One region of the Caballeronia sp. AZ7_KS35 genome, then DNA from elsewhere that is predicted to be linked to it. Evidence: predicted binding sites of a transcription regulator. Region 1 holds the regulator's gene; each other region holds the start of a gene.
What was found. Region 1 encodes FliA, which starts transcription of late flagellar genes. Its sites were predicted from a motif close to CTAAAGTTTNNNNNNNNNNNGCCGNTA; they were not measured.
Positions count from the first base shown of each region.

Region 2: a site for FliA is predicted at 2,473-2,499, ahead of motA (flagellar motor stator protein MotA). Genes of this name have one in related genera too.
Region 3: a site for FliA is predicted at 2,814-2,840, ahead of NCT05_RS11850 (DUF4088 family protein). Genes of this name have one in related genera too.
Region 4: a site for FliA is predicted at 2,236-2,262, ahead of NCT05_RS01685 (flagellin N-terminal helical domain-containing protein). Genes of this name have one in related genera too.

Region 1 covers NZ_JALQDV010000001.1:79,237-85,029, reverse strand. The annotation lists gene flhF (flagellar biosynthesis GTPase FlhF) at 1-1,767, shown strand, start outside; gene NCT05_RS00410 (MinD/ParA family ATP-binding protein) at 1,760-2,677, shown strand; gene NCT05_RS00405 (RNA polymerase sigma factor FliA) at 2,696-3,427, shown strand; gene NCT05_RS00400 (GGDEF domain-containing protein) at 3,434-4,528, opposite strand; gene NCT05_RS00395 (Rieske 2Fe-2S domain-containing protein) at 4,720-5,730, shown strand; tRNA gene NCT05_RS00390 (tRNA-Arg) at 5,764-5,793, opposite strand, start outside.
Region 2 covers NZ_JALQDV010000030.1:73,785-79,577, forward strand. The annotation lists gene NCT05_RS18630 (Nramp family divalent metal transporter) at 1-434, shown strand, start outside; gene motB (flagellar motor protein MotB) at 495-1,475, opposite strand; gene motA (flagellar motor stator protein MotA) at 1,506-2,378, opposite strand; gene NCT05_RS18645 (helix-turn-helix domain-containing protein) at 2,617-3,435, shown strand; gene NCT05_RS18650 (hypothetical protein) at 3,567-3,839, shown strand; gene NCT05_RS18655 (hypothetical protein) at 3,932-4,099, opposite strand; gene NCT05_RS18660 (MFS transporter) at 4,166-5,608, opposite strand; gene NCT05_RS18665 (MFS transporter) at 5,724-5,793, opposite strand, start outside.
Region 3 covers NZ_JALQDV010000009.1:340,178-345,970, reverse strand. The annotation lists gene NCT05_RS11855 (ATP-dependent helicase) at 1-1,956, shown strand, start outside; gene NCT05_RS11850 (DUF4088 family protein) at 1,965-2,729, opposite strand; gene NCT05_RS11845 (AzlD domain-containing protein) at 2,893-3,216, opposite strand; gene NCT05_RS11840 (AzlC family ABC transporter permease) at 3,213-3,914, opposite strand; gene NCT05_RS11835 (helix-turn-helix transcriptional regulator) at 4,052-4,873, opposite strand; gene NCT05_RS11830 (CreA family protein) at 4,948-5,424, opposite strand; gene NCT05_RS11825 (FadR/GntR family transcriptional regulator) at 5,724-5,793, opposite strand, start outside.
Region 4 covers NZ_JALQDV010000001.1:351,651-357,443, reverse strand. The annotation lists gene NCT05_RS01705 (hypothetical protein) at 1-98, shown strand, start outside; gene NCT05_RS01700 (hypothetical protein) at 115-492, shown strand; gene rpsU (30S ribosomal protein S21) at 607-819, opposite strand; gene NCT05_RS01690 (aldo/keto reductase) at 1,169-2,119, opposite strand; gene NCT05_RS01685 (flagellin N-terminal helical domain-containing protein) at 2,363-3,889, shown strand; gene fliD (flagellar filament capping protein FliD) at 4,073-5,584, shown strand; gene fliT (flagellar protein FliT) at 5,594-5,793, shown strand, end outside.

The DNA.
Region 1 (5,793 bases):
ATTCGTAAATTCATCGGCGCGAACAGCCGCGACGCACTGCGCCAGGTTCGTGAAGCGCTCGGCCCCGATGCCATCGTGTTGTCCAATCGCACGCTCGATGACGGCTCGGTCGAGATCGTCGGCGTCGCGGACAGCGACATCGCGTCGATCTCGCCCGCCGCGAAGGAACAGGCAGCACGTTCGGCGGGGACGTCGCGCGCCGCGCTGGCCGCCGCTGCAGCCGCGATGCCGGCGAAGCAGCCGGCCGCGAATCCGTACGCGAGCGGCGATGTGTTCTCGTCCGTCTTCGGCGCGAACACCGATGCGGACGATGAATTTCACGCCGAGCCGGAAGCTCGCGCAGAAGACGACACGCCGCCGACGATGGCCGATTCCAATCCGTGGCTGATCGAGCATGCGAAGCGCATCGCGCAGCAGGCGTCGATGCCGTCGAACCGTCCGCTGACCGCGTCGGCTGCGATCGCACGCGGCATGGGCGTGCCGGTCCCGGTGACTGCGCAAGAGACGCGCGTCGAAAAGACGGCGGACTCGGCCCGCTACGCCATGCGTCAGCAAACGAAGCGCGCGGAAGCCGCCGTCGAGCCGAAGGTCCAAACGCCCGACTGGGCACGCGAAGCCGCGCAGATCGCCGCGCGCCGCGCCGCGCAGAAGATCAACGCGAGCGCGCCGCACGCCGAAGCAGCCGAGGCGAACGCCGCGCCGGCATCGAAGGAACACGCATTCGATGGCTTGCCCGCGAACGCGGCGGCCGTCGTCACCGAAGCGATCCGCACGCGCATGGAGCAGGTCGTCAACGAAACGGTGATGAACGAGCTTTCGTCGATGCGCTCGATGATGGAAGAGCACTTCTCCGGTCTCATGTGGGGCGAGCGCCAGCGCCGCAACCCGACGGGCGGCGCGCTCACGAAGCGTTTGTTCGCCGCCGGTTTCTCGGCGCAGCTCGTCCGCATGATGGTGGACAACATGCCGGAACTCGAGAGCGTCGAAGGCGCGCTCGAGTGGGTGCAGCAGGTGCTCGAATCGAACATTCCGGTGATGGACAGCGAAGACGCGCTGATGGAACGCGGCGGCGTGTTCGCACTGATGGGCCCGACTGGCGTCGGCAAGACGACCACGACGGCCAAGCTCGCCGCGCGCTGCGTGATGCGCTTCGGCGCAAGCAAGGTCGCGCTGCTCACGACCGACAGCTACCGTATCGGCGCGCACGAGCAACTGCGCATTTTCGGCAAGATTCTCGGTGTGTCGGTTCACGCGGTGAAAGACGGCGCGGACCTGCAACTCGCGCTTTCGGAACTCCGCAACAAACATATCGTGCTGATCGACACGATCGGCATGAGCCAGCGCGATCGCATGGTCTCGGATCAGATCGCGATGCTGTGCGGCGCGGGTCATCCGGTGCAGCGCATCCTGCTGCTCAACGCGACGAGCCACGGCGACACGCTCAACGAAGTCGTGCAGGCCTACAAGAGCGCGGCGGACCAGCCGCCGCTCGCGGGCTGCATCCTGACCAAGCTCGACGAGGCGACGAATCTCGGCGGCGTGCTCGATACGGTCATCCGCTACAAGCTGCCGGTGCATTACGTGTCGACCGGTCAGAAAGTGCCGGAGAACCTGTACGTCGCGACCAAGCGGTTTCTCATCAAGAGCGCGTTCTGCATCCCGCGCGACAACTCGCCCTTCGTGCCGCAAGACGAAGAAACGCCTGCGCTGCTGTCCGCGTTGTCCGCGCGCGCCACGACCGAACTGCATGAGGTGCACTTTGGATAAGTTCGTGCTCGACCAGGCGGAAGGCCTGCGACGGCTCCTCACGCGCGCCGGTTCGCGCGTGGTGGCGATCGCGGGCGGACCGGCGGGCATCGGATGCACGTCGGCGGTGGTGAATCTCGGCGCGGCGCTTTCCATCCACGGCAAGGACGTGCTCGTGATCGACGAGCACCGCAACGCGGGATCGGTGAGCCGTCTCGTGGGCACCGAAGACGCGGGCGCGCTCGCCTCGGTGATGTCGGGCCGGCGCATGCTCGGCGATGCCGTCGAGCGCACGCCGTTCGGCTTCTCGCTGATGGCCGCGCCGCGCGACGAACGCATCGTTCACGATGCCGCGCAATGCCGCGCGCTGCTCGACGGTCCGGCGGACATCGTGCTGATCGATGCGCAACTCGATCGCCACGGCGCGCTGTCGACGCTCGCGGCGCAGGCGCATGACTTTCTTATTGTGACGCGGGTAGCCGCGTCGGCGATCACCGAGGCGTATGCGTGCATGAAACGACTGCACTACGCCCATGCGATCGGCCAGTTCCGCGTGCTCGTCAATCACGTGCAGAACCCGGCCGACGCGGCGGTCGCGTTCGACAACCTGTCGGGCGTCGCGAGCCGGTATCTGGCCGTGTCGCTCGTGCAGGCGGGATATGTGTCCGAGGATGCGCGCGTCGCTCGGGCGATGGAACTCTCACGCTGCGCAGTCGAAGCGTTCCCGGCCACGGCCGCGGCGCGCGACTACCGCGCAATCGCGGCGGAGCTCCTGCACTGGCCGATGCGCCCCGCGCCTTATATGCGCGATGCGGGCGGCCAGGCCGACGCGCGAAATCCGGTTAGCGACTCTGTACAGGGCGCGCGGGAGGCGTCGCATCGTGCGGCTGCGCTTCACGACTTTGCATTGAGCAGCACGGCGTCGATGTGATCAAGATAGGTGACCAAGATGTATAACGCCCAAGGCAAACTCTCACAGTCGGAAGTGCTGACGAAATACGCACCGCTCGTTCGACGGCTGGGGCTCCAACTCGTCGCCAAGATGCCGGCGAGCGTCGATCTCGACGATCTCATTCAGGCCGGCATGATCGGCCTGCTGGACGCGGCGAGCCGCTACAAGGAAGATCAGGGCGCGCAGTTCGAAACATATGCGAGCCAGCGCATCCGCGGCGCGATGCTGGATGAGCTCCGCGCGAACGACTGGCTGCCGCGCAGCATGCGCAAGACGTCGCGCGAAGTGGAATCGGCGGTGCACAAGGTCGAGCAGAACCTCGGCCGCGCGGCGAGCGAGCAGGAAATCGCCGAGCACATGAAGATGCCGCTCGACGAATATCAGTCGATGCTTCAGGACCTGCACGGCAGCCAGCTGATCTATTACGAAGACTTCGATCGCTCCGCCGACGACGAGCCGTTCCTCGACCGCTATTGCGTCGATCGTTCGGATCCGCTGTCCGCGCTGCTCGACGACAGCCTTCGCGGCGCGCTGATCGAAGCCATCGATAAGCTGCCCGAGCGCGAGAAGCTCCTGATGAGCCTCTATTACGAACGCGGCCTGAACCTGCGCGAAATCGGCGCGGTGATGGAAGTGAGCGAGTCGCGCGTGTGTCAGTTGCACAGCCAGGCGGTCGCGCGTCTGCGCACGAAGCTGCGCGAGCAGGCGTGGACGAGCGTCGAGGCCTGACGTTCCCTAGCTGATCTCGAAGTCCCGCGTCTCGGCGAAGACCGTTTTCCCTTCGCCGAGACTTTTCGCGCGGTACATCGCGCGGTCGGCGGCGCGCAGCACGGCGGTCATGCCGGTTTGATGCGCGGACGCCGCGCTCGAAAGCAGGCATGCGCCGATGCTCGCCGATACCGACACCGGCCGCTCCTGCACCGACGTAATTTCGCCGAGCGCCGAATGGATGTTGTCGGCCACCGACAACACGGCGTCGCGGTCGCGCATCTGATGCGCGAGCACGACGAACTCGTCGCCGCCCAGACGCGCGATGGTGTCCGACTTGCGCATGCGCTTCGCGAGCGAGTCCGCGAAGGCTTGCAGCAGCAGATCGCCGACGGCGTGACCGTAGGTATCGTTCACTTCCTTGAAGCCGTCGAGATCGATCAGAAGGAGCGCGGTGGCGTGATCGCCATTGGCTTCGGGCGCGTTCATCGCGCGATCGACGACTCTTTCCAGCGCGTACCGGTTCGACAGACCCGTGAGCGGATCGGTCGATGCCTGACGCGCTAGATCGCGATTCGCGTTGCCGAGCCGATCGACGAGCACGCTCAGATACACCGATGCGCCGAGTACGCTCAGCGCGAGCCCGATCGCGGCGGGAAGATTCTCGTGCCACCACGGCTGCCAGACGGCCATCGCCGTGACGATGATGAGCGCCGTCGCGCACGATACGGCGAGCGTGCGCTTGCCGTATCGGCATCCCGAACCGATCAGAAACCAGAACATCACCCAGAGAAGCGGCAGCGCCGTTGCGCCGCCCGCGGCGAGCGCGAGCCCGAGGATCGTCTGATCGGCGATGGTCGTGACGGTCAGGCGCGCAACAGAAGGCGCGCTCATGCGGCTGACGATCAGAAGCGTGATCGCCCCATAAGACACATAGAGCGCGACGAGGCGCGTGGTCAGGAAGGCATCGTGTGAAGGGCGGAGCCACGCGAAAACGCCGTAAGCCAGAAGAACCACCGCTCCCATCCAGACCCGCAGCGTGGCCTGCTCGCGTTCCGGATTCCGGTGTTCGGACCATGCGAAGGCATAAGTCCGGCGTGCCGGTTGATGCGCCTGCTCCATACTGAACCCCTGGATGGTGATTTCTTTCTTTTATCTTGCTGCCAAGTACTGCGGCCCCGTCGCATGGCATCGGCTGAATGGAGTGGTATCGAGTTGCACCGAGCGAGCGATCCGCTATTTTGCAACGTTTTGCGAAGACGCTGTGTTTCGTGTAAGAACAGCTTAAGAACGTCCATTTCTCATTCACGGCGATGCGCGACGAATCCATTTCTTTAGCTGCCGAATGGCTGCCCGTTTGCAATAGCGAAGACGTGCCGGAAGGCGGCGCGCGCGGATTCATCGTGGCCGATGAGCGGATCGTCGTGTGGCGGGACAGCATCGGCGCGGCGCATGCGTGGCGCGATTACTGTCCGCATCGGGGCGCGCAGTTGTCGCTCGGGCATGTGATGCGCGATCAGATCGTGTGTCCGTATCACGGCTGGAGTTACGACATCGAAGGACAGTGTTTGCGGATTCCGTCGAATCCTTCATTGCGTCCGTCGAAGCGCGCGTGCGCGACGACTTTCGTTTGCGAAGAGAAGTACGGCGTTATCTGGATGTGTTTCGGCGAGCCTGCGTATGCGCTCGATTTCTTTCCCGAAGCCGCGATTCCCGGTGGCCGGCGCATCAATCTCGCGCCGCAGACGGTGAGGTCGTCGGCGCCGCGCGTCGTCGAGAATTTTCTGGACATGGCGCATTTCTCGTTCGTGCATGCGGGGATTCTGGGCGAGGACACGCATACGGAAGTGCCCGATTACGAAGTCGTCGCGAGCGATGAAGGTCTGGAAGCGCGGCAATGCCGATACTGGCAACCGGCGGGAATGCCGGGGCAGGGCGGCGGCGCGATGATCGATTATGTGTATCGCGTGAAGCGGCCTTTGATCGCGAAGCTGACGAAGATGGCGTCGGGCGGGCAGGGCGCGCTGCATATCATGCTGGCGGCGTCGCCGGTGACGCAGACAGAGACGCGCGCGTGGCTCGTCTCGGTTCACGAGGATGATTCGACGCATTCCGATCGCGAGCTATACGACTTCAATATGGAGATTTTGATGCAGGACACGCCGGTGGTGGAGTCGCAATGGCCGCAGCGCTTGCCGCTCGATCTCGATGCGGAGTTGCATCAGAAGTGCGATCGGATGGCGGTGGCTTATAGGAGGTGGTTGGCGGGGATGGGGTTTGGTTGGGGGACGACGACGGCGAACCGCGAGGGCGGACTCGAGTAGTTTCGACTGCGACGGCTGTCGAGTGGAAACGCTTGGCGCGCCCGGCTGGGATCGAACCAGCAA
Region 2 (5,793 bases), on a different contig from region 1:
TGCTTGCGCCTATCGTGGGAACCGGGCTTGCGGCGATTCTCTTCGCGGTGACGCTCTTTGCATCGGGCCAGAGTTCGACGTTCACCGGGACCATTGCAGGGCAGGTCATCATGGAAGGGTTCCTGCAACTGAAAATCCCGTGCTATCAGCGCCGATTCATCACGCGGGCGCTTGCGCTCGTGCCAGCGTTGATCGGCGTGTACGTGATGGGCAACGGCGCGGTCGGCAAGCTGCTGGTCGCGAGTCAGGTCGTGCTGAGCCTGCAACTGCCGTTCGCGCTTTATCCGCTGATCCGGATGACGAGCGATCGCGGCCTCATGGGAGCGTTCTCGAACAAACCGTTCATGAAGCTCGTCGCGTGGGCGCTGTTCGTGGTCATCAGCGCGGCGAACGTCTGGCTCGTGGTGCAGACGGTCGCGGAGTGGCTCGGCTGAAATGAAAAGCGCCATGCACGATTCGATGTGCATGGCGCTTCGTCAAGCCGCGAGCGTTGTCTACTTCACTACCGCCGCCGGCGCATCCGACTTGACCGAGACCGGCGCGGGAAGCGCCGCTTCGACAGGCCGCGTTTCATCGACCGTGGTTCTGCCGCCATCGCGGAAGAACGCCTGTTCCGCGGCCTTGTTCAGCACGAGAATACTGATCCGCCGATTCGTCGGCTCGTCGACGACATCCTTGTTGAGCGGCAGCACGTCGGACAGTCCGCGCACTTGCAGCACCTTGCTTTCCTTCATGCCGCCCGCGACGAGCGCGCGCCGCGCGGCATTCGCCCGCTCGCTCGAAAGCTCCCAGTTCGAATAGCCCGCCTGACCGCCGGAATAGGGCACTGCATCCGTATGCCCCGCGATCGACACGCGGTTATCGACATCGTTCAGCGATGCGCCGATGTTCGTCAGAATCGTCGTCACATAGCTTTCGAGTCTCGAACTGCCCGATGCGAACATCGGCCGCTTGAGCGAATCGACGATCTCGATACGCAAGCCTTCACTCGTGATCGCGATGCGAATCTGGTCCTTATACGCGCGCAGCGCAGGCGTCTGCTCGATGAGCGCCATCAGCTTCTGCTTGAGCTGCTGCAGCTTGCGCAAGTCGTCCATCGCAACGGCAGCGCGCGCGATCGATTGCGGCACCGGTTGCGTCTGGGTCTTGTTGCCTTCACCCGGACGCGTGCTCGACAGATCCCTGCCGCCGCCCGCGATGACGCTCGTATGCGCCGACGCGCCGCCATCGTTGCCGAACAATGCGGAAAGCGGCGTATTGAAGTATTGCTCGATGCCTTCCTTGTCGTACTTCGATGTCGATCCGAGCAGCCACATCAACAGAAAGAACGCCATCATCGCGGTGACGAAGTCGGCGTAGGCGATCTTCCATGCGCCGCCATGATGGCCGTGTCCGTGCGCCTTCTTCTTGCGCTTGACGACGACAGTCGGCGCAAGCACGGACTGCAGCGGATCGCGTGACGGTTTCTCAGCCATGTGCGTTGGTCCTTTGCGTACCCGATGTCATCACGAAGCCGCCTTCGGCATCTTGGTGGCACGAACCGCGTCGTCGAGTTCCTTGAAGCTCGGACGATCGGCGGTGAAGAGCACCTTGCGGCCGAACTCGACCGCGATCGTCGGCGCATAACCGTTCATCGATGCGAGCAGCACGGACTTCACGCACTGGAACGGCTTCGCTTCGGCCGCGCCCTTCGCGTTGAGCAGGTCCGCGAGCGGGCCGATGAAGCCGTACGCCAGCAGAATGCCGAGGAACGTGCCGACGAGCGCACCCGCGATCATCTCGCCGAGCACGGCGGGCGCGGCGCCGACCGAGCCCATCGTGTGCACGACGCCCATCACCGCGGCGACGATACCGAATGCAGGCAGGCCATCGGCCATTTTCTGAATGGCGTTCGCGGCGATCGAGCTTTCGGTGTGGTGCGTGTCGAGCTCTTCGTCCATCAGATCCTGCATTTCGAGCGCGTTGACATTGCCCGCAGACATCATGCGCAGATAGTCGACGATGAAGTCGAGCAGATGATGATCGGCCATGACGTGCTCGTACTTCTGAAAGACCGGGCTGGACTCGGGCGCATCGACATCGGCTTCGAGCGCCATCATGCCTTCCTTGCGCGCCTTCTGAAGCAGTTCGTAGAGCAATGCGATCAGCGCGAGATATTTCTCTTTCGTGTAGCCGCCGCCCTTGAACGCCTTCGGAATCGATTGCAACGTTTTCTTGAGCGTCGCGGTCGGATTCGACACGACGAACGCGCCGATCGCCGCGCCGAAAATACACAGCAGCTCGAACGGTTGCACGAGGGCCGCGAGGTGGCCGCCGACGCCGACGAAGCTTCCGATCACCGAGCCGATGACCAACAACCATCCGATGATGACAAACATGATTTCTCCGCAAAAGTCCGGGCGCCGCGGGCCGTGCGTGCTCGGGATTGAGACGCGCACGGCTCGCGACGCATTGTTCGCTTGTTGTTGGACTTATCGGCGCGAAAGTGCCGGAGATTTAGGGTGTCGCGCGCAAGTTTTTCTTCGCAAATGTTTGCGGCGTAAATGTTACGTTCGTGGCGCCGCTTACTTCGCAGGTAATGGATCGCGTGATCATGTTTCGTCTAACATCGGTTGCATGAACTCGACCCTCGTACATCCAGCCGTTCGATCGGACGTCGGCGCGCTATTGCGCGAATGGCGTCAGCGCAGGCGCATGAGCCAGCTCGATCTCGCAGGCGTTGCGGACGTGTCCACGCGTCACCTGAGCTTCGTCGAATCGGGCCGCTCGCTGCCGAGCCGGGACATGCTGATGCGCCTCGCCGAGCAACTGGACGTGCCGCTGCGCGAGCGCAACACGCTGCTCGTCGCGGCCGGTTATGCGCCGCTTTATCGCGAGCGCGCGCTGGCCGATCCGCAACTTTCCGCTGCCAGGCGTGCTGTCGATCTCGTGCTCAAAGGGCATGAGCCGTATCCCGCGCTCGCGGTCGATCGTCACTGGACGATGATCGCGGCCAACGCGGCTTTCGCGCCGCTCGTCGCATCGGCGGATGCGCAATTGCTCGTGCCGCCCGTCAACGTGCTGCGGCTGTCGATGCATCCGCAAGGTCTCGCCGATGCCATCGACAACTGGCACGAGTGGCGCGCGCATCTGCTCGCGCGCCTGCGCCGGCAAATCGACGTGTCCGGCGATGCGACGCTCGTCGCGCTCTTGGCCGAACTGGAGGCGTATCCCGCGCCGCGTCACGCGACCCACGAGCCGCGCGGCGAGACCGATCCCGTCGTCGTGCCCTTGCGTTTGCGCACGCAGCACGGCGTGCTGTCGTTCTTGAGCACGACGACGGTTTTCGGCACGCCCGTCGACATCACGTTGTCGGAGCTTGCGATCGAAGCCTTCTTTCCCGCCGACGATTCGACCGCCGCCATCCTTCGCGAACTCGCCGACGCAAGACGTTGAGCTTGCGTCGCGCCGCGCATGCTTACAGAATTGAACCTAGTCGACATGCGCGGATCAATGAGAAAGCAGGCTGCGCGCCGCTTGGCGCGCAGCCTGTGTCAGCTTTTGTCCAACCAACGCGGAAGGCAGCGATGATTCAAACATTCGAACAAGTGATCGGCGGGCAAACGATGCAGTTTTGCGCCAGCATCGCGGAGGGCGGCGGGCCGCTGCGCGTCATCATCAGCCGTGCGGATTCGGCGGAATCGCTCGTGATCGTCGAAGCGGACGGCATCATCGGCGCGATCAAGGCCGAAGTGGAAGCGCCCGATACGCTCGTCGCCGATGCCGTTCGCAAGGCGCAGCAGGAAGCGCTCATCGAGCGTGCGCTGGAAACCGGCGCGGTGCAGACCACTAGCCTGTAACGCTCTTCGTCCACGAGCATCAGTAAGAATGCCCGCGCCGCTTTCAAGGCCGCGCGGGCATTGCTTTATGCGCGCGATGGCCGCCCGGCGTTCTACATGCGCGGTTCGCCGTTTTTCGGATCGGCGGGCACCATCGGCGTCGCGGAATCCGGGCCGTCAGGCATGTCCGGATCTTCGGGGTTCGGCGCGGCGTCGGGATCGAGCAGCTTGTCCGGGTCCGGTTCGAGCGGCTCCTCGGGGGAGCGGGGCATTGTCGACATGGTGTTGTCCTCAAAAGATTCGCGGCTTTACCTGGGCGTTGCAACGGCCGTTCCCGACGTCCGTCTCTAAGTAACACGTTCTTCGGCGTTCGCGCTCGCCGGATTGTTCACATGACGCGCGATCAACGCGGCGCACAACAGAAGCGCGACGGAGATCGCCGCCGACCAGCGCACCGCATCGACGATCTGGTGCGCGCTCGCCGCGCCGTCGCCATGAGCCGCGAGCGCGCCGAACGCCGCGACGCCGATCGCGCCCGCCGCCTGCCGCGCCGTGTTGAGCACCGCCGACGCCGTGCCCGCACGCGGCTGGCCGACGGTGCCGAGCAGCGCGGTCGTCATCGCCGGGACCGCGAGTCCCATCCCCGATGGAATCAGCAGGAACGGCACGAGCAGCGCGGCCGTGGGCGTCGTCGCATCGACGAAGGCGAGCGCGGCGAAACCGGCGGCGTCGAGCAGCGCGCCGAAGATCATCGGGCCGCGCGAGCCGAAGCGCGCGACGACAGGGCCGCTCGCCAGGTTCGAGATCAGGAATCCGCCCGTCAGCGGCAGGAACGCGAGGCCGGTCTGCAAGGGCGTGTGACCGAGCACGCGCTGCAAATACAGGCTCAGCACGAAGACCATTCCATAGTAGGTGAGATTCACGCCGATACCGAAGGCCACGGCCGCGCTGAACGTGCGCTCGGCGAAGAGCGACAGCGGCAGCATCGGCGTGCGGCTTTCGCGCTCGATCGCGATGAACGCGCCGCCCGCCGCCAGCGCGAGCAGCAAAGCGCCGATGACGAGCGGATGCATCGGTCCGAGCGGGCGCAGTTCGATCACCGCGCCGACGAACGAGGCGAGCGCGACGATCGCCAGCGCCTGGCCGGGCAGGTCGATGCCGCGCGCATGACCGGCATCTTTGGGTCGCGCGTTTTCTATCCACGCGAGCGTCGCGACGATGCCCGCCGCGCAGATCGGCAGATTGACCCAGAAAATGCTGCGCCAGCCGAACGCCGCGATCAGCACGCCGCCGACGATCGGCCCCGCCGCGATCGACACCGCGCCCGCCGCCGTCCACAAGCCGACGGCTCGCGCGCGCAGACGCCGGTCGTGGCCGCACGCCGCGTTCAGCAGCGCGAGCGAGTTCGGCAGCATCGCCGCCGCGCCGACGCCCTGCAAGGCGCGCGCGGCGATGAGTTGCGTCGCGTCGCCGGAAAAGGCGCACGCGAGCGACGCCAGCGCGAAAAGCGCAAGTCCGCCGACGAACATGCGCCGCGCGCCGAAGCGGTCGCCGAGCGAACCGGCCGAGAGCATGAGCGCGGCGAAGGCGAGCGCGTAGCTGTCGATGGTCCATTGCAGGCTCGCGACGCTCGCACCCAGATCGTGGCCGATGCGCGCGAGCGCGACATTCACGATCGAGACATCGAGTTGCGAGACGACGAAGCCGACGCTGGTCGCGGTCACGGTGAGCGTCTGCCGTGCGGACAGACGCGTTTCGGATGAAGAAAGATTCGAGTTCATGCCGGCCATCGTAGGCGCGCGGCGCGGCCGATGTTTCGGCGTGGGCCGAAACGTGAAAGCGCAATGAAAAATGGCGCACCGCGTGAACGGTGCGCCACTTCGCGTGTGGAACGCTAACGCCGGATCAGCGCGCCTGCTTGATGAACAACGTCGTCAGCGCGCCGACCGCGCACAGTGCGCCGACGTAGATCGCG
Region 3 (5,793 bases), on a different contig from region 1:
ACCAACACGCTCGCGCATCGCGTCGCGCATCTGCTGGTGAAAGGCGCGGATCCGCATCGCATCCTGCTGCTCACGTTTTCGCGCCGCGCGGCGCTCGAAATGACGCGGCGGGTGTCGCGCATCGCAATGAACGCGCTCGGCACGAGAAGCGCAATCGCGCAGGGTTTGTCGTGGTCGGGTACGTTCCATAGCGTCGGCGCGCGGCTGTTGCGCGATTACGCCGATCTCGTCGGGCTCGCGCCGTCGTTCACCATCAACGATCGCGAGGATTCGGCCGATCTCATGAACCTCGTGCGGCACGAGCTCGGTTTGTCGTCGAAGGAAAAGCGCTTTCCCGCCAAATCGACGTGCTTCGCGATCTACTCGCGCGTCGTCAACACGGGCGCGTCCCTGGCGACCGTGCTCGATCAGTCGTATCCGTGGTGCCGCGAGTGGGAAGCGGACCTGAAGCGCCTCTTCGCCGCGTACGTCAGCGCGAAACAGGCGCAAAGCGTGCTCGATTACGACGATCTGCTGCTCTACTGGTCGCATCTCGCGGCGGAGCCGTCGATTGCCGCCGATCTCGCGAGCCGCTTCGATCACGTTCTCGTCGACGAATACCAGGACACGAACCGTCTGCAGGCATCCATTCTTCTCGCGATGAAACCGGACGGGCGCGGCCTTACCGTCGTCGGCGACGATGCCCAATCCATCTACTCGTTTCGCGGCGCGACGGTGCGCAACATCCTCGATTTTCCCGGCCACTTCGATCCGCCCGCCGCGACCGTCACGCTCGACCGCAACTATCGTTCGACCTTGCCGATTCTCGAAGCGTCGAACGCGGTGATCGGCCTCGCGACCGAGCGCTACACGAAGAATCTGTGGACCGACAAGGCATCGGCGCAAAAGCCGCGCGTCGTTGCCGTCGCCGATGAAGCCGATCAGGCGCGCTATGTCGTCGAAAAAGTGCTCGAAGCGCGCGAAGGCGGCATGAAGCTCAAGGCGCAGGCGGTGCTGTTTCGTGCCGCGCATCACAGCGCGGCGCTCGAAATCGAATTGACGCGCCGGAACATTCCGTTCGTGAAGTTCGGCGGACTGAAGTTTCTCGATTCCGTTCATGTCAAGGACGTGCTCGCGGTGTTGCGCTGGGCCGAGAATCCGCGCGATCGCGTCGCGGGCTTTCGCGTCGCGCAGTTGTTGCCGGGCGTCGGACCGGCGATCGCCGGGCGCCTGCTCGACAGCGTGAGCGCGCCGGACGCGGTGGCGTCGAATGCGATCGCCGCGTTTCAGGCGCCCGCGCGCGCGTCGGAGGACTGGCCGCGTTTCGTCGGCCTGATGGCGAAGCTCTGCGGCCGCGACTCCGGCTGGCCCGCCGAGTTCGAAATGATCCGGCGTTGGTACGAGCCGCATCTGGAACGCAATCACGAGGACGCGGCGATCCGCATCGGCGACGTGTTGCAGATGGAAAGCATCGCGGCGACGTATCCCACGCGCGAGCGCTTTCTCACCGAACTGACGCTCGATCCGCCCGACGCGACCAGCGACGAATCCGGCGTGCCGCTGCTCGACGAAGACTATCTGATTCTCTCGACGATCCATTCGGCGAAGGGCCAGGAATGGCGCAACGTGTTCGTGCTGAACGGCGTCGACGGCTGCATTCCGTCCGATCTCGGCACGGGCAGCGACGAAGAACTCGACGAGGAACGGCGGCTGTTATACGTCGCGATGACGCGCGCGAAGGAAGACCTGCACATCATCACGCCGCAGCGCTTCTACGTGTACAACCAGACGCATCTCGGCGACCGTCACGTATGGGCGCAGCGCACGCGTTTCATTCCGCCGCATCTGATGCAGAACTTCGAAGCGGCCGCGTGGCCGCCCGTCATCGCGCCCGCTGCGCCGACGGCGGCGGGGCTGGCTGCGGCCGCGAAAGCGAAGATCGATATCGCGGCGCGCCTAAAGGGAATGTGGGACTGACCTGAATCTCAGCGCTGCGCGCGCGATGCACGCGGCGCGCGCGGCGACGGCGAGAAGATGCTGCGCAGCCATGCTGCGAAGCGTGTGTAGCCGTCGTAAGGCTCTTCGACGAAAAGCTCGGGCCGCAGCGAGCGCAGATATTCCAGCACTTGCTGCGCTTCCTGCTTCTGGATCGAGCCATAGAAGATGCCGAGCCGCAGCAGGCAGCGCAGTTCGCCGAGCTTCTCGCGCGCGGTCGAACCGATGCTCGTCTCCACCGAAATCTTGGTTTCATACACGCGCTGACGTAGCGAATCGGCGAGACGCCATGCGGGCGTCTGCATCTTTTCCTCGACTTCGCGAATATCCGCCGCCGCGGATTTGATCTGCGAGGCGAGCATGTCGACTTGCGATACGTCGCCGTCCGCTTCGGTGACGATCGCCGTCGCCCACGCGCGCGATGCCTTGACGAGATCCTCGGCGGTCCAGTCCGCGCGGATCGCGAACGCGAAGCCGTGCTCGGCTGCCTGCCGGATCAGGATCTCGACGACGTCCGGAAACTCCTTGTCGAGCGCGCGCTTCGCCCACGCGTACTGGCCGTGCGTGAGCATGCGCTGCACCGCCTGCTCGGTGAGCGGCGTGTTGTTGTCCAGGAGCTTCGCGCGCAGGAAGTCCTCGAACGAAGGCGTGACGAATTGCGGATCCAGCTTCAGCGACAGACGCGTGAACGCTTCGAAATCGCGCTGCAGCGAAGCGATGGTCTCGTCGCGTAACGATAAGGTGATTTGACGCATGTTGGTTCCCGGTTCCGCCTTCGATCTCCGAAGGCGGGAAAAGCTGTCGGCGCCGCGTCTCAGGCGGAGTCCATTCGTTTCTGTTATCGGCGCGCGCTTCGGGAACTTGAGGATTCTTCGATGCTCTTTGAAAGCCGTTTAACGGCTGATGGAGAGAAAACGTTTAGCGCAGCACGGCGAACTGCCACGCCAAAAACACCGCGAGCGACACGGCAATCGTCAAAAGCGGCCGCTTCGTGAACGCGCAAACGATGATCGCGACGATCGCAGCCACGAGCTGCGGATTGCGCCAGGTGATTTCCGCGCCGTTGCCGTGCGGCGAGACGGTCATCGGCACGATGATCGCGGTGAGCACCGTCACCGGCACGAACGAAAGCGCGGTGCGGACGATCGGCGGAAAGGGCAGGCGTTCGCCCAGCACGAACACGGCGGCGCGGATCGCAAACGTAACGGCCGCCATGCCGAAGATCAGCGTGACGTAGTTCATTGCGTGCGCTCCTTCGCGTTCTTCAGACGATGTTTCGCGTGGCCCTTCGCCTGCGGACGGTTTTCCATCAGCGTGAGCAGCATGCCGACGGCCACGCCGACGAACACCGCCGCGAGCAGGCCGAGCTTGTACGGCCAGCCTTGCCACGCGAACGACAGCACGCCCGATGCGAGCGCCGCCGCGACGAAGCGCACGGCGACGAGCTGCGGCACGACGATCGCGATGAACGTCGCGACCATCGCGAAGTCGAGCCCGAGCGATTTCAGTCCGGGAAACGCGGCGCCGAACAGGAGGCCGAGGAGCGTCCACAACTGCCAGTTCAGATACATCGCGACGCCGGAGCCGAAGAAGTAGTGCGGCCCGATCTCGCCCGGCGCGCGCTTCCGATAGTGCGCGTAGGCGACGGCGAAGACCTCGTCGGTGAGCATGCCCGCGAGCGCCCAGCGCCAGCGGCGCGGCAGATGCGCGACATACGGCGCGAGCGTCGCGGAATAGAGCACATGACGCAGATTGACGACGAGCGTCGTCGCCAGAATGACGGCGAAGCTCGCGTGCGACGCGATCAGGCCGACCGCGATGAACTGCGCCGAGCCCGCGAACACGACGAGCGACATCAACTGGCCGTGCCAGAGCGTGAGCGGACTTGCGGTGACGAGCGTGCCGAAGATCACGCCGAAGGGCGCGGCGCCGATCATCATCGGGATGGTGTCGCGTGCGCCGGCGGCGAATTCGCGCAAAGGTGTTGCTTTCAAGATTTCCTCCTATGGAAGCGAGGATACGCAAAACGTCGATGAGAATGCTTGTACGTTCTTGCGCTTTCCCGAGGCCGGACCGCCTAACGCCAGCGGCCGGGCGGCACGCCGAACGTGCGCTTGAAATGGCGCGTGAAGTGACTCTGATCCGTGAAACCGCTCGCCGCCGCGACATCCGTCACGGATGCGCCCGCGCGCAACGCCGGCAGCGCGCGCACGATCCGCAGCTGATTGCGCCACGCATGCGGCGCAAGACCGGTTTCGCGCGTGAAGAGGCGCGCGGCGTGGAAGGTCGAGAGACCGACCGTCTGCGCGAGTTCGGCGAGCGTGACGGGTTCGAGGAGATCGTCGGCCAGGCGGGATTTCATCGTCGTGACGCGGTGCGCGTCGGCGGCGAGCGGCGCGATGCGCGGACGTTCGAGCGCGTGGCGTCCGAGCAGCGTCGTCACTGCATCGACGAGCGCCAGTTCCGCGGCGAGCGGGTCGGCGCCGTTTTCCAGCAGGCGATGCGCGATCTGCAAACGCCGCGCGAGATCGGGATCGCGGATGATTTCATCCGGAAACCACGGCGACGATTCCGGCCGCCCCGACAGGTCGCACGCGAGAGTTTCGACGAACGGCACCGGCAGATAGAACACGCGATAGCGCCAGCCCGCATCGACGGCCCGCGCGCCGGTATGCACTTCGCCGGGATTGATCACCGGCACCGAACCGGCTTCGGCGACGTGATGCGCGCCGCGATAGTCGAAGCACTCCGCGCCGGCCTCGATCACGGGCACCGTATAGGCGTCATGCCAGTGCGGCGAGAATTCGTGATCGTAGTATTCGGCCGTGACCATGTCCGCGTCCGGCACGAGCGGCGAGCGCCAGTAGCGTGCGGCATTGCGGAAACGGTCGGCGTGCATGATCGAGCAATTCTGAGATAAGCGGAATCGCCCAGTTTACAACTTTGCTTCGCGCCCGGCCGGACAGTTGCGTGTCACTTCACCGGTATGGTCGTGCCCTCGGGCATCGGAACCGCCGTCACGCTGTTTTTCGGGCTGCCGGTCGCGATGCGGTCGCTGTAAGTCAGATAGACGAGCGTATTGCGTTTCGTATCGACGACGCGCACCACATGCAGCGTCTTGAAGATGAAGGACATGCCGGCCGAGAACACGTCGGTTTTCTGCTTGAGCGGTTCGGCGATCTTGATCGGCCCGACCTGGCGGCACGCGATCGACGCTTCGGTCGGATCTTCGGCGATGCCCAGCGTGCCTTTCACGCCGCCCGTGCGCGCGCGGGACACATAGCAGGTGACGCCCTGGACGAGCGGATCGTCGTACGCATCGACGGTCACGCGGTCCGATCCGGTGAAGCGGAAGTTGGTGTTGACGCTCGCGATTTCCTCCGCGTGCGCGAGTCCGGCGCCGGAGAAAAGTGCGAGCGATGCGGCGAGCGCGAGGACGGAGCGGTTCATCGTCATCCTTCGGAAAAGAGAAAGGGCGTCGTATTGTATCGACGCCCTTGGCTCTTCGATGCATCTCGTGCCCGCATGCGGTCAATGAAAGATCAGATACAGAATCACCAGCACGATGACCGGCACGCCGAGCAGCCATCCGAGTAGATAAGGCATGTTGTCCTCCTTCGCATGTTGTTTTCGACGGTTTCAGTATCGCGAGGATGCGCCGCCCGCGTTAGCCGTGCGTGTCCGAAATGCGTGTAGGCGACGTCCTATCATCACTTTCTTGCGGCTTACAGATTCGTAATGTGATTGGATCAGGCCGCGCGGTTTTTCTTCGCGGGAACATCGCGATACAGCGTGCGCACGTAATCGAGATGCGCGCCC
Region 4 (5,793 bases), 270 kb from region 1:
TGCATGACGTCTTCGGCAAATGGGAATGGCGCGAGCGTTTGACGTCGATCGCGCGTCAGTTCGGGTTGTCAGCCGAACTTCTTAAAACGGCCGCGTGATATTGCAGGTGCTGTGATGTTGAGCCCTATTACGATGTTGAGCCCGAAGGACATTTACGAGCGCGTCAGCGAGCACTTGCTGACGCAGCGCGCGGTCTCGGAAGACGACAACGGTTCGTGCAGGCTTCGCAGTCCGGAAGGCCGCAAGTGCGCGATCGGGTCGCTCGTGCGCGACGATGTGTACGAGCCGGAGCTGGAAGGCGTCGGCATTTGCTACTATCGGCATGCACGGGACGGCGGTCTGCTGCGGGCGCTCTACGCATCGAACGTGAATGCCTACGATCCGAACATCATCGATCTGCTGATCGAGCTGGAGGAAGTTCACGACTACGCCGAAATCGAAGAGTGGCCGGCGTTGCTCGCGGCGCTTGGCAGGCGTCACGCGTTCGTCTGAACGCCCTCGCTAAAAAAGGCAATAGAAACGAAAACGGCGGTGCGCCCTTACGGGTCGCACCGCCGTTTTGCCGTTCGGCGCGAGGATCCGAAAACCCTCGCCCGAACAAGACGCTTAGTGCATCTTCTTCGGCAGCATCTGGCTGCGCAGGCGCTTGCGCAGGCGCGCGACAGCGGCGGCCTTCTTGCGCTTGCGCTCGGTGGTCGGCTTTTCGTACGACTGGCGCTCGCGCAGTTCGGCGATCAGGCCATTGCGCTCGATGGTGCGGCGGAAACGCCGAATCGCGACATCGAACGGCTCGTTTTCTTTGAGGACGATAGTGGTCATGTAAATCCTGGTTTGCTAAACGTATTTTCAAGCGCGCGACGACTGCGAGTTGCCGCGCCCCGGCACTCCGATCGTCCGCCGGACGTGAGAACGGCGCGACGGACACGAGCAAAGCGGCCACGGAGGCCGGAAAAGAGAGCGTTGAGATTCAGCCGCGGAAGCGGCAGGCGCTTTCGAAAGAACCACACGAAGGCGCGTTTCAGAGCCGTTCGCCGCTGTTGGTTGACATTGTCATTTTCAGCGGCGAAGGCAGGAAATCGGGCACATTTCTCGATTCGGGCGCGATGTTACCAGAACACCGCGCCATTGCCAACTCCCGCGCGCCTGCCAACTCATTGATGCAACAGAACTATTTCTGCCACGCGCTGGCTTCGTCGAGCAGATGGATATCGTCGGCTGCGAGTTGCAGGCGCGTCGCGGCGGCCAAGCTCTCCAGTTGCGCGACCGACGTGGCGCTGGCGATCGGCGCCGTCACGCTCGGGCGCGCGATCATCCACGCGAGCGCGACCGTCGCGGGCGTCGTGTCGTTGCGTTTCGCGACTTCGTCGAGCGCGTCGAGAATCTCGAGGCCGCGCGGCGTCAGATACTTTTCGACGCGCGAGCCGCGCGCCTTGCGCTGCGTGTCCGCCTTCGACCGATATTTGCCCGACAGAAAGCCGCTCGCGAGCGCGTAATACGGCACGACGGCGATCTTGTGCTGTTCTGCCACCGGTTCGAGACCGGTCTCGTAGCCCTCGCGGTCGTAGAGGTTGTATTCGGGTTGCAGAATCTGATACGCCGGCAAGCCCGAATCCTTCGCGACTTTCAACGCCTCTTCTAGCCGCTCGCCCGTGTAGTTCGACGCGCCGATCACCCGCACCTTCCCCGCCTTGATGAGCGTCTGATACGCGTCGAGGGTTTCGTCGAGCGACGTGGTTTCGTCGTCGTAATGGGAGAAATAGACGTCGATGTAATCGGTCTTGAGACGCCGCAGCGAATCGTCGACGGCCGCCGCGATGTTCGCCGCCGAGAGCCCGGCGCGCGTGGACAGCTTGCCGACTTTCGTCGCGAGCACGACCTGGTGGCGCTTGCCGCTTTCCCTGAACCACTTGCCGATGATCGTCTCCGATTCGCCGCCCTGATGCCCGTCGACCCAGGCGGAATAGACGTCGGCCGTATCGATGAAATTCAGCCCGTGATCGACGAACGCGTCGAGGATCGAGAACGACGTGCGCTCGTTGGCAGTCCAGCCGAACACGTTGCCGCCGAAGACGAGCGGCGCAACTTTCAGTTCCGATGTGCCGATATTGCGTGTCTGCATGTGCGCTCCGGATGCGTCGTGAGGGACTAAAAAGCATACGCGCGAAATCGGCGCCTTGCCGGGCAAGGCTTCGCGGCCTCGCAACAGAATTCGTTACACAAATCGTTTGCGCGGGCCTTAAGTTTTTTTCGAGGGGCCCGATAACCACAAGTAGGCGGCCGGCTATCACCGAGCGCAGGACCGCCAGGCAACTTACTCGGTGCTTTAGCCGAAGCCAGATACAGTCTCCCAGGAGAGAACAAAATGATCGGTATCAACAGCAACATCAACTCGCTGGTTGCACAGCAGAACCTGAACAACACGCAAAGCGCGCTGTCTTCGGCCATCACCCGTCTGTCGTCGGGCAAGCGCATTAACAGCGCTGCCGACGATGCCGCCGGCCAGGCAATCGCTTCGCGCATGACTGCACAGATCAACGGCCTGAACCAGGGCGTTTCCAACGCGAACGACGGCGTGTCGATGACCCAAACGGCATCGAGCGGCCTGTCGCAGATCACGGACAACCTGCAGCGTATCCGTCAGCTGGCAGTCCAGGCATCGACGGGCTCGCTCTCGTCGACTGACCAGGCAGCGCTCCAGCAGGAAGTGACGCAACGTATCGCTGAAGTGAACCGTATCGCTTCGCAAACCACGTACAACGGCACCAACGTGCTCGACGGCTCCGCTGGCGTCAAGACCTTCCAGATCGGCGCTAACGTCGGTCAGTCGATCAGCGTCGACCTGAGCCAGGGCGTGTCCGCCGCGCAGCTCGGCACCGGTGTCGTCTCGAAGGGCTCGACTCTCGGCACGCTGACGAACCTGGCGCTCGACAGCTCGGGCAACGCCGTCTCGGGCAATGCAAAGGCCTCGATCACGTCGATCAACGTTCTGGCTGACGGCCAGGGCGGCTTCACGTTCACGGACCAGAACAACCAGGCGCTGTCCGGCACGGCCGTCTCCAACCTGTTCGGCTCGGCCACGACGGGTAGCGGCACCGCGCTGACGCTTTCGCCCCAAGGCGCACTGACCACGGCCGACAAGACCGCCGGCGACACCAAAATTTCGAGCATCAGCTCGACGAACGTCGCGTTGACCTCTGGCTATCCGGCTGCGCCGACTACCGCCACGTATGCCACTGCTTCGCTCGGCACGATTGCCAACGTCAGCCTGAACGCCGATGGCACCGCGTACACCGGCTCGGGCACCGCGGCGATCACGTCGATCGAAGTCTATGGCGACGGAAGCGGCGGATACACGTTCGGCATCAACGGTGCGGATCCGACCACGGCAGCCGGTACGCTGTCCGCGAGCACGGCATCGTCGCTTTTCACCGTCGGCACGGAAACCTCGACCGGCAAGAGCCTGTCGTTCAACAGCACGGGTGCACTCTCGACGGCTGCTGGTTTCGCCGACACGACCGCCAACACGACGGCAGCAGCAACGGGTCTGTCGCAAGCCGTGGCGAACAACAAGCCGACGACGGTTTCGAACATCGACATCAGCACGACGGGCGGCGCGAACCTCGCGATCGAATCCATCGACAACGCGCTGAACGCCGTGAATGGCATCCAGGCGGCACTCGGCGCGGCGCAAAACCGCTTCTCGTCGATCTCGTCGACGCAGACGGCCCAGTCGACCAACCTGTCGTCCGCTCAGTCGCAGATCACCGACGCGAACTTCGCGCAGGAAACCGCGAACCTGTCGAAGGCTCAGGTTCTGCAACAAGCTGGTATCTCGGTGCTGGCCCAAGCGAACTCGCTGCCGCAGCAGGTTCTGAAGCTCCTCGGCTAAGGAACATCGCCGACGCTGTAACCGGCGCGCGTTCTCAGTACCATGCGCGCCGTCAGCAATAAGATTTTGCAGTAGAAGCACAGCAGTCAGCGCCCGGGAGCTTGTCTCCCTGCGCGCATTTTCGGGAGATGACGACTCCCGCCCAATCTCGAACGATCGCGACACATAACGACCGGAGCACACATGACCACCGTAGCCACGACAACGGGTTCCGCTGTCGATCCGACGAGCGCCGTACAGCAGGCCGCACAGTCGATCATCAGCGGTTCCACGAACTCGACGATGGACGTGAACTCGCTCGTAAACGCGCTCGTCAGCTCGAAGGTCGCGGGACAGACCGACGCGCTCAACAACAAGCAGACGGCCGACAACACGCAGTTGACGGCCATCGGCACGCTCAAGTCCGTGCTGTCGCTGCTGCAAAGCTCGCTCACGAACCTATCGAACGGCACGGCGCTCGGCGCATTCACCGCCGCCGCGGACGGCAAAGGCATCACGGCCACGGCCGACACGACGGCCGTGGCAGGCAGCTACTCGGTTAGCGTCGCAAACATCGCGAAATCGCAGTCCCTCACGTCCGGCGTGATCGCCGCAGGCGCCCTCGGCACCGGCTCGCTCACGCTCAACGTGAACGGCAAGTCGAGTACGGTCAAAATCGACAGCAGCAACAACACGCTCTCGGGCATCGCATCCGCGATCAACTCGGCGTCCGACAATCCGGGCGTCACAGCGACCGTCATCAATGGCGCGGATGGTCAGCACCTCGTGCTGCGCTCCTCGTCGACAGGAGTTTCTAGCGCGATCAACATGACAGTGCAATCGAGCGACTCCGGGCTTAATTCGCTGGGGGTCACGTCGGGAACGACGACGGTCGATCCGAGCGATTCGTCCAAGACCGTCACTCCCTATACCACGCTCACGAGCGGCAGCAGCAACTGGACCCAGACATCCTCTGGCCAGGACGCGCATCTGACGATCGCGGGCACGGCAGTCACGAGCGGGAGCAACACGGTCAAGGACGCGATCTCTGGCGTTAGCATGACGCTGACTTCTGACTCTGTGGCGTCGTCGCCGCAAGAGCTGACCGTGACCCAGGACACCGACAACCTGAAGACCGCGATCAATTCTTTCGTCACCGCGTACAACAACTTCATCACCACGGCCTCGAGCCTGACCTCGTACGATTCGACCTCCAGCTCCCAAGGCGCGCTGCTCGGCGACTCGATGATGAACACGATCAAGAACACGATCTCGAGTACGATCAGCAAGGCGATCGGCTCGGGCTCGAGTGCGGTCAATCTGGCTTCGATCGGCATTGCATTGCAGCCGGACGGCTCGCTCAAGACAGACGACGACGCGCTCACCGCCGCGTTATCGAGCAACTCCGGCACCGTCGCCAAGCTGTTCAACACGACCAATGGCGTAGCGGCCACGCTGAACAATAGCCTGACATCGTTCTTGCAGACAGGCGGCATCATCGACACGCGCACGACTGCGTTGAACGCGGATCTGTCGAGCATCGCCGACCAGCAGACGCAACTCACCGCGTACACAGCGCAACTGACGACCGACTACAACGCCCAGTTCACCGCGCTCAACGCGCTGATGTCGAGCATGTCGACGCAATCGAGTTATCTGACCGCCCTTTTCGGCGGCACGAACAGCGCGGGCGCGCTGGCGACCAACAAGTCGTAAGGACGGGACATGAACCGGCAAGAAGCGATTGAAAACGCCCGGACGCTGACCGAGGCGATCGAAGAAGCAGTAGGCCAGAACGACTGGGCGCGCGCCGCCGAACTCGATGCAGCGCGTGCGCCACTCGTGATGTCGCTGCAGGCGGACCAGCCGGCCGAGGCACTCGCGGTGATCGAGCAGATTCAGGCGAGCATGGACGCAGTCGCCGC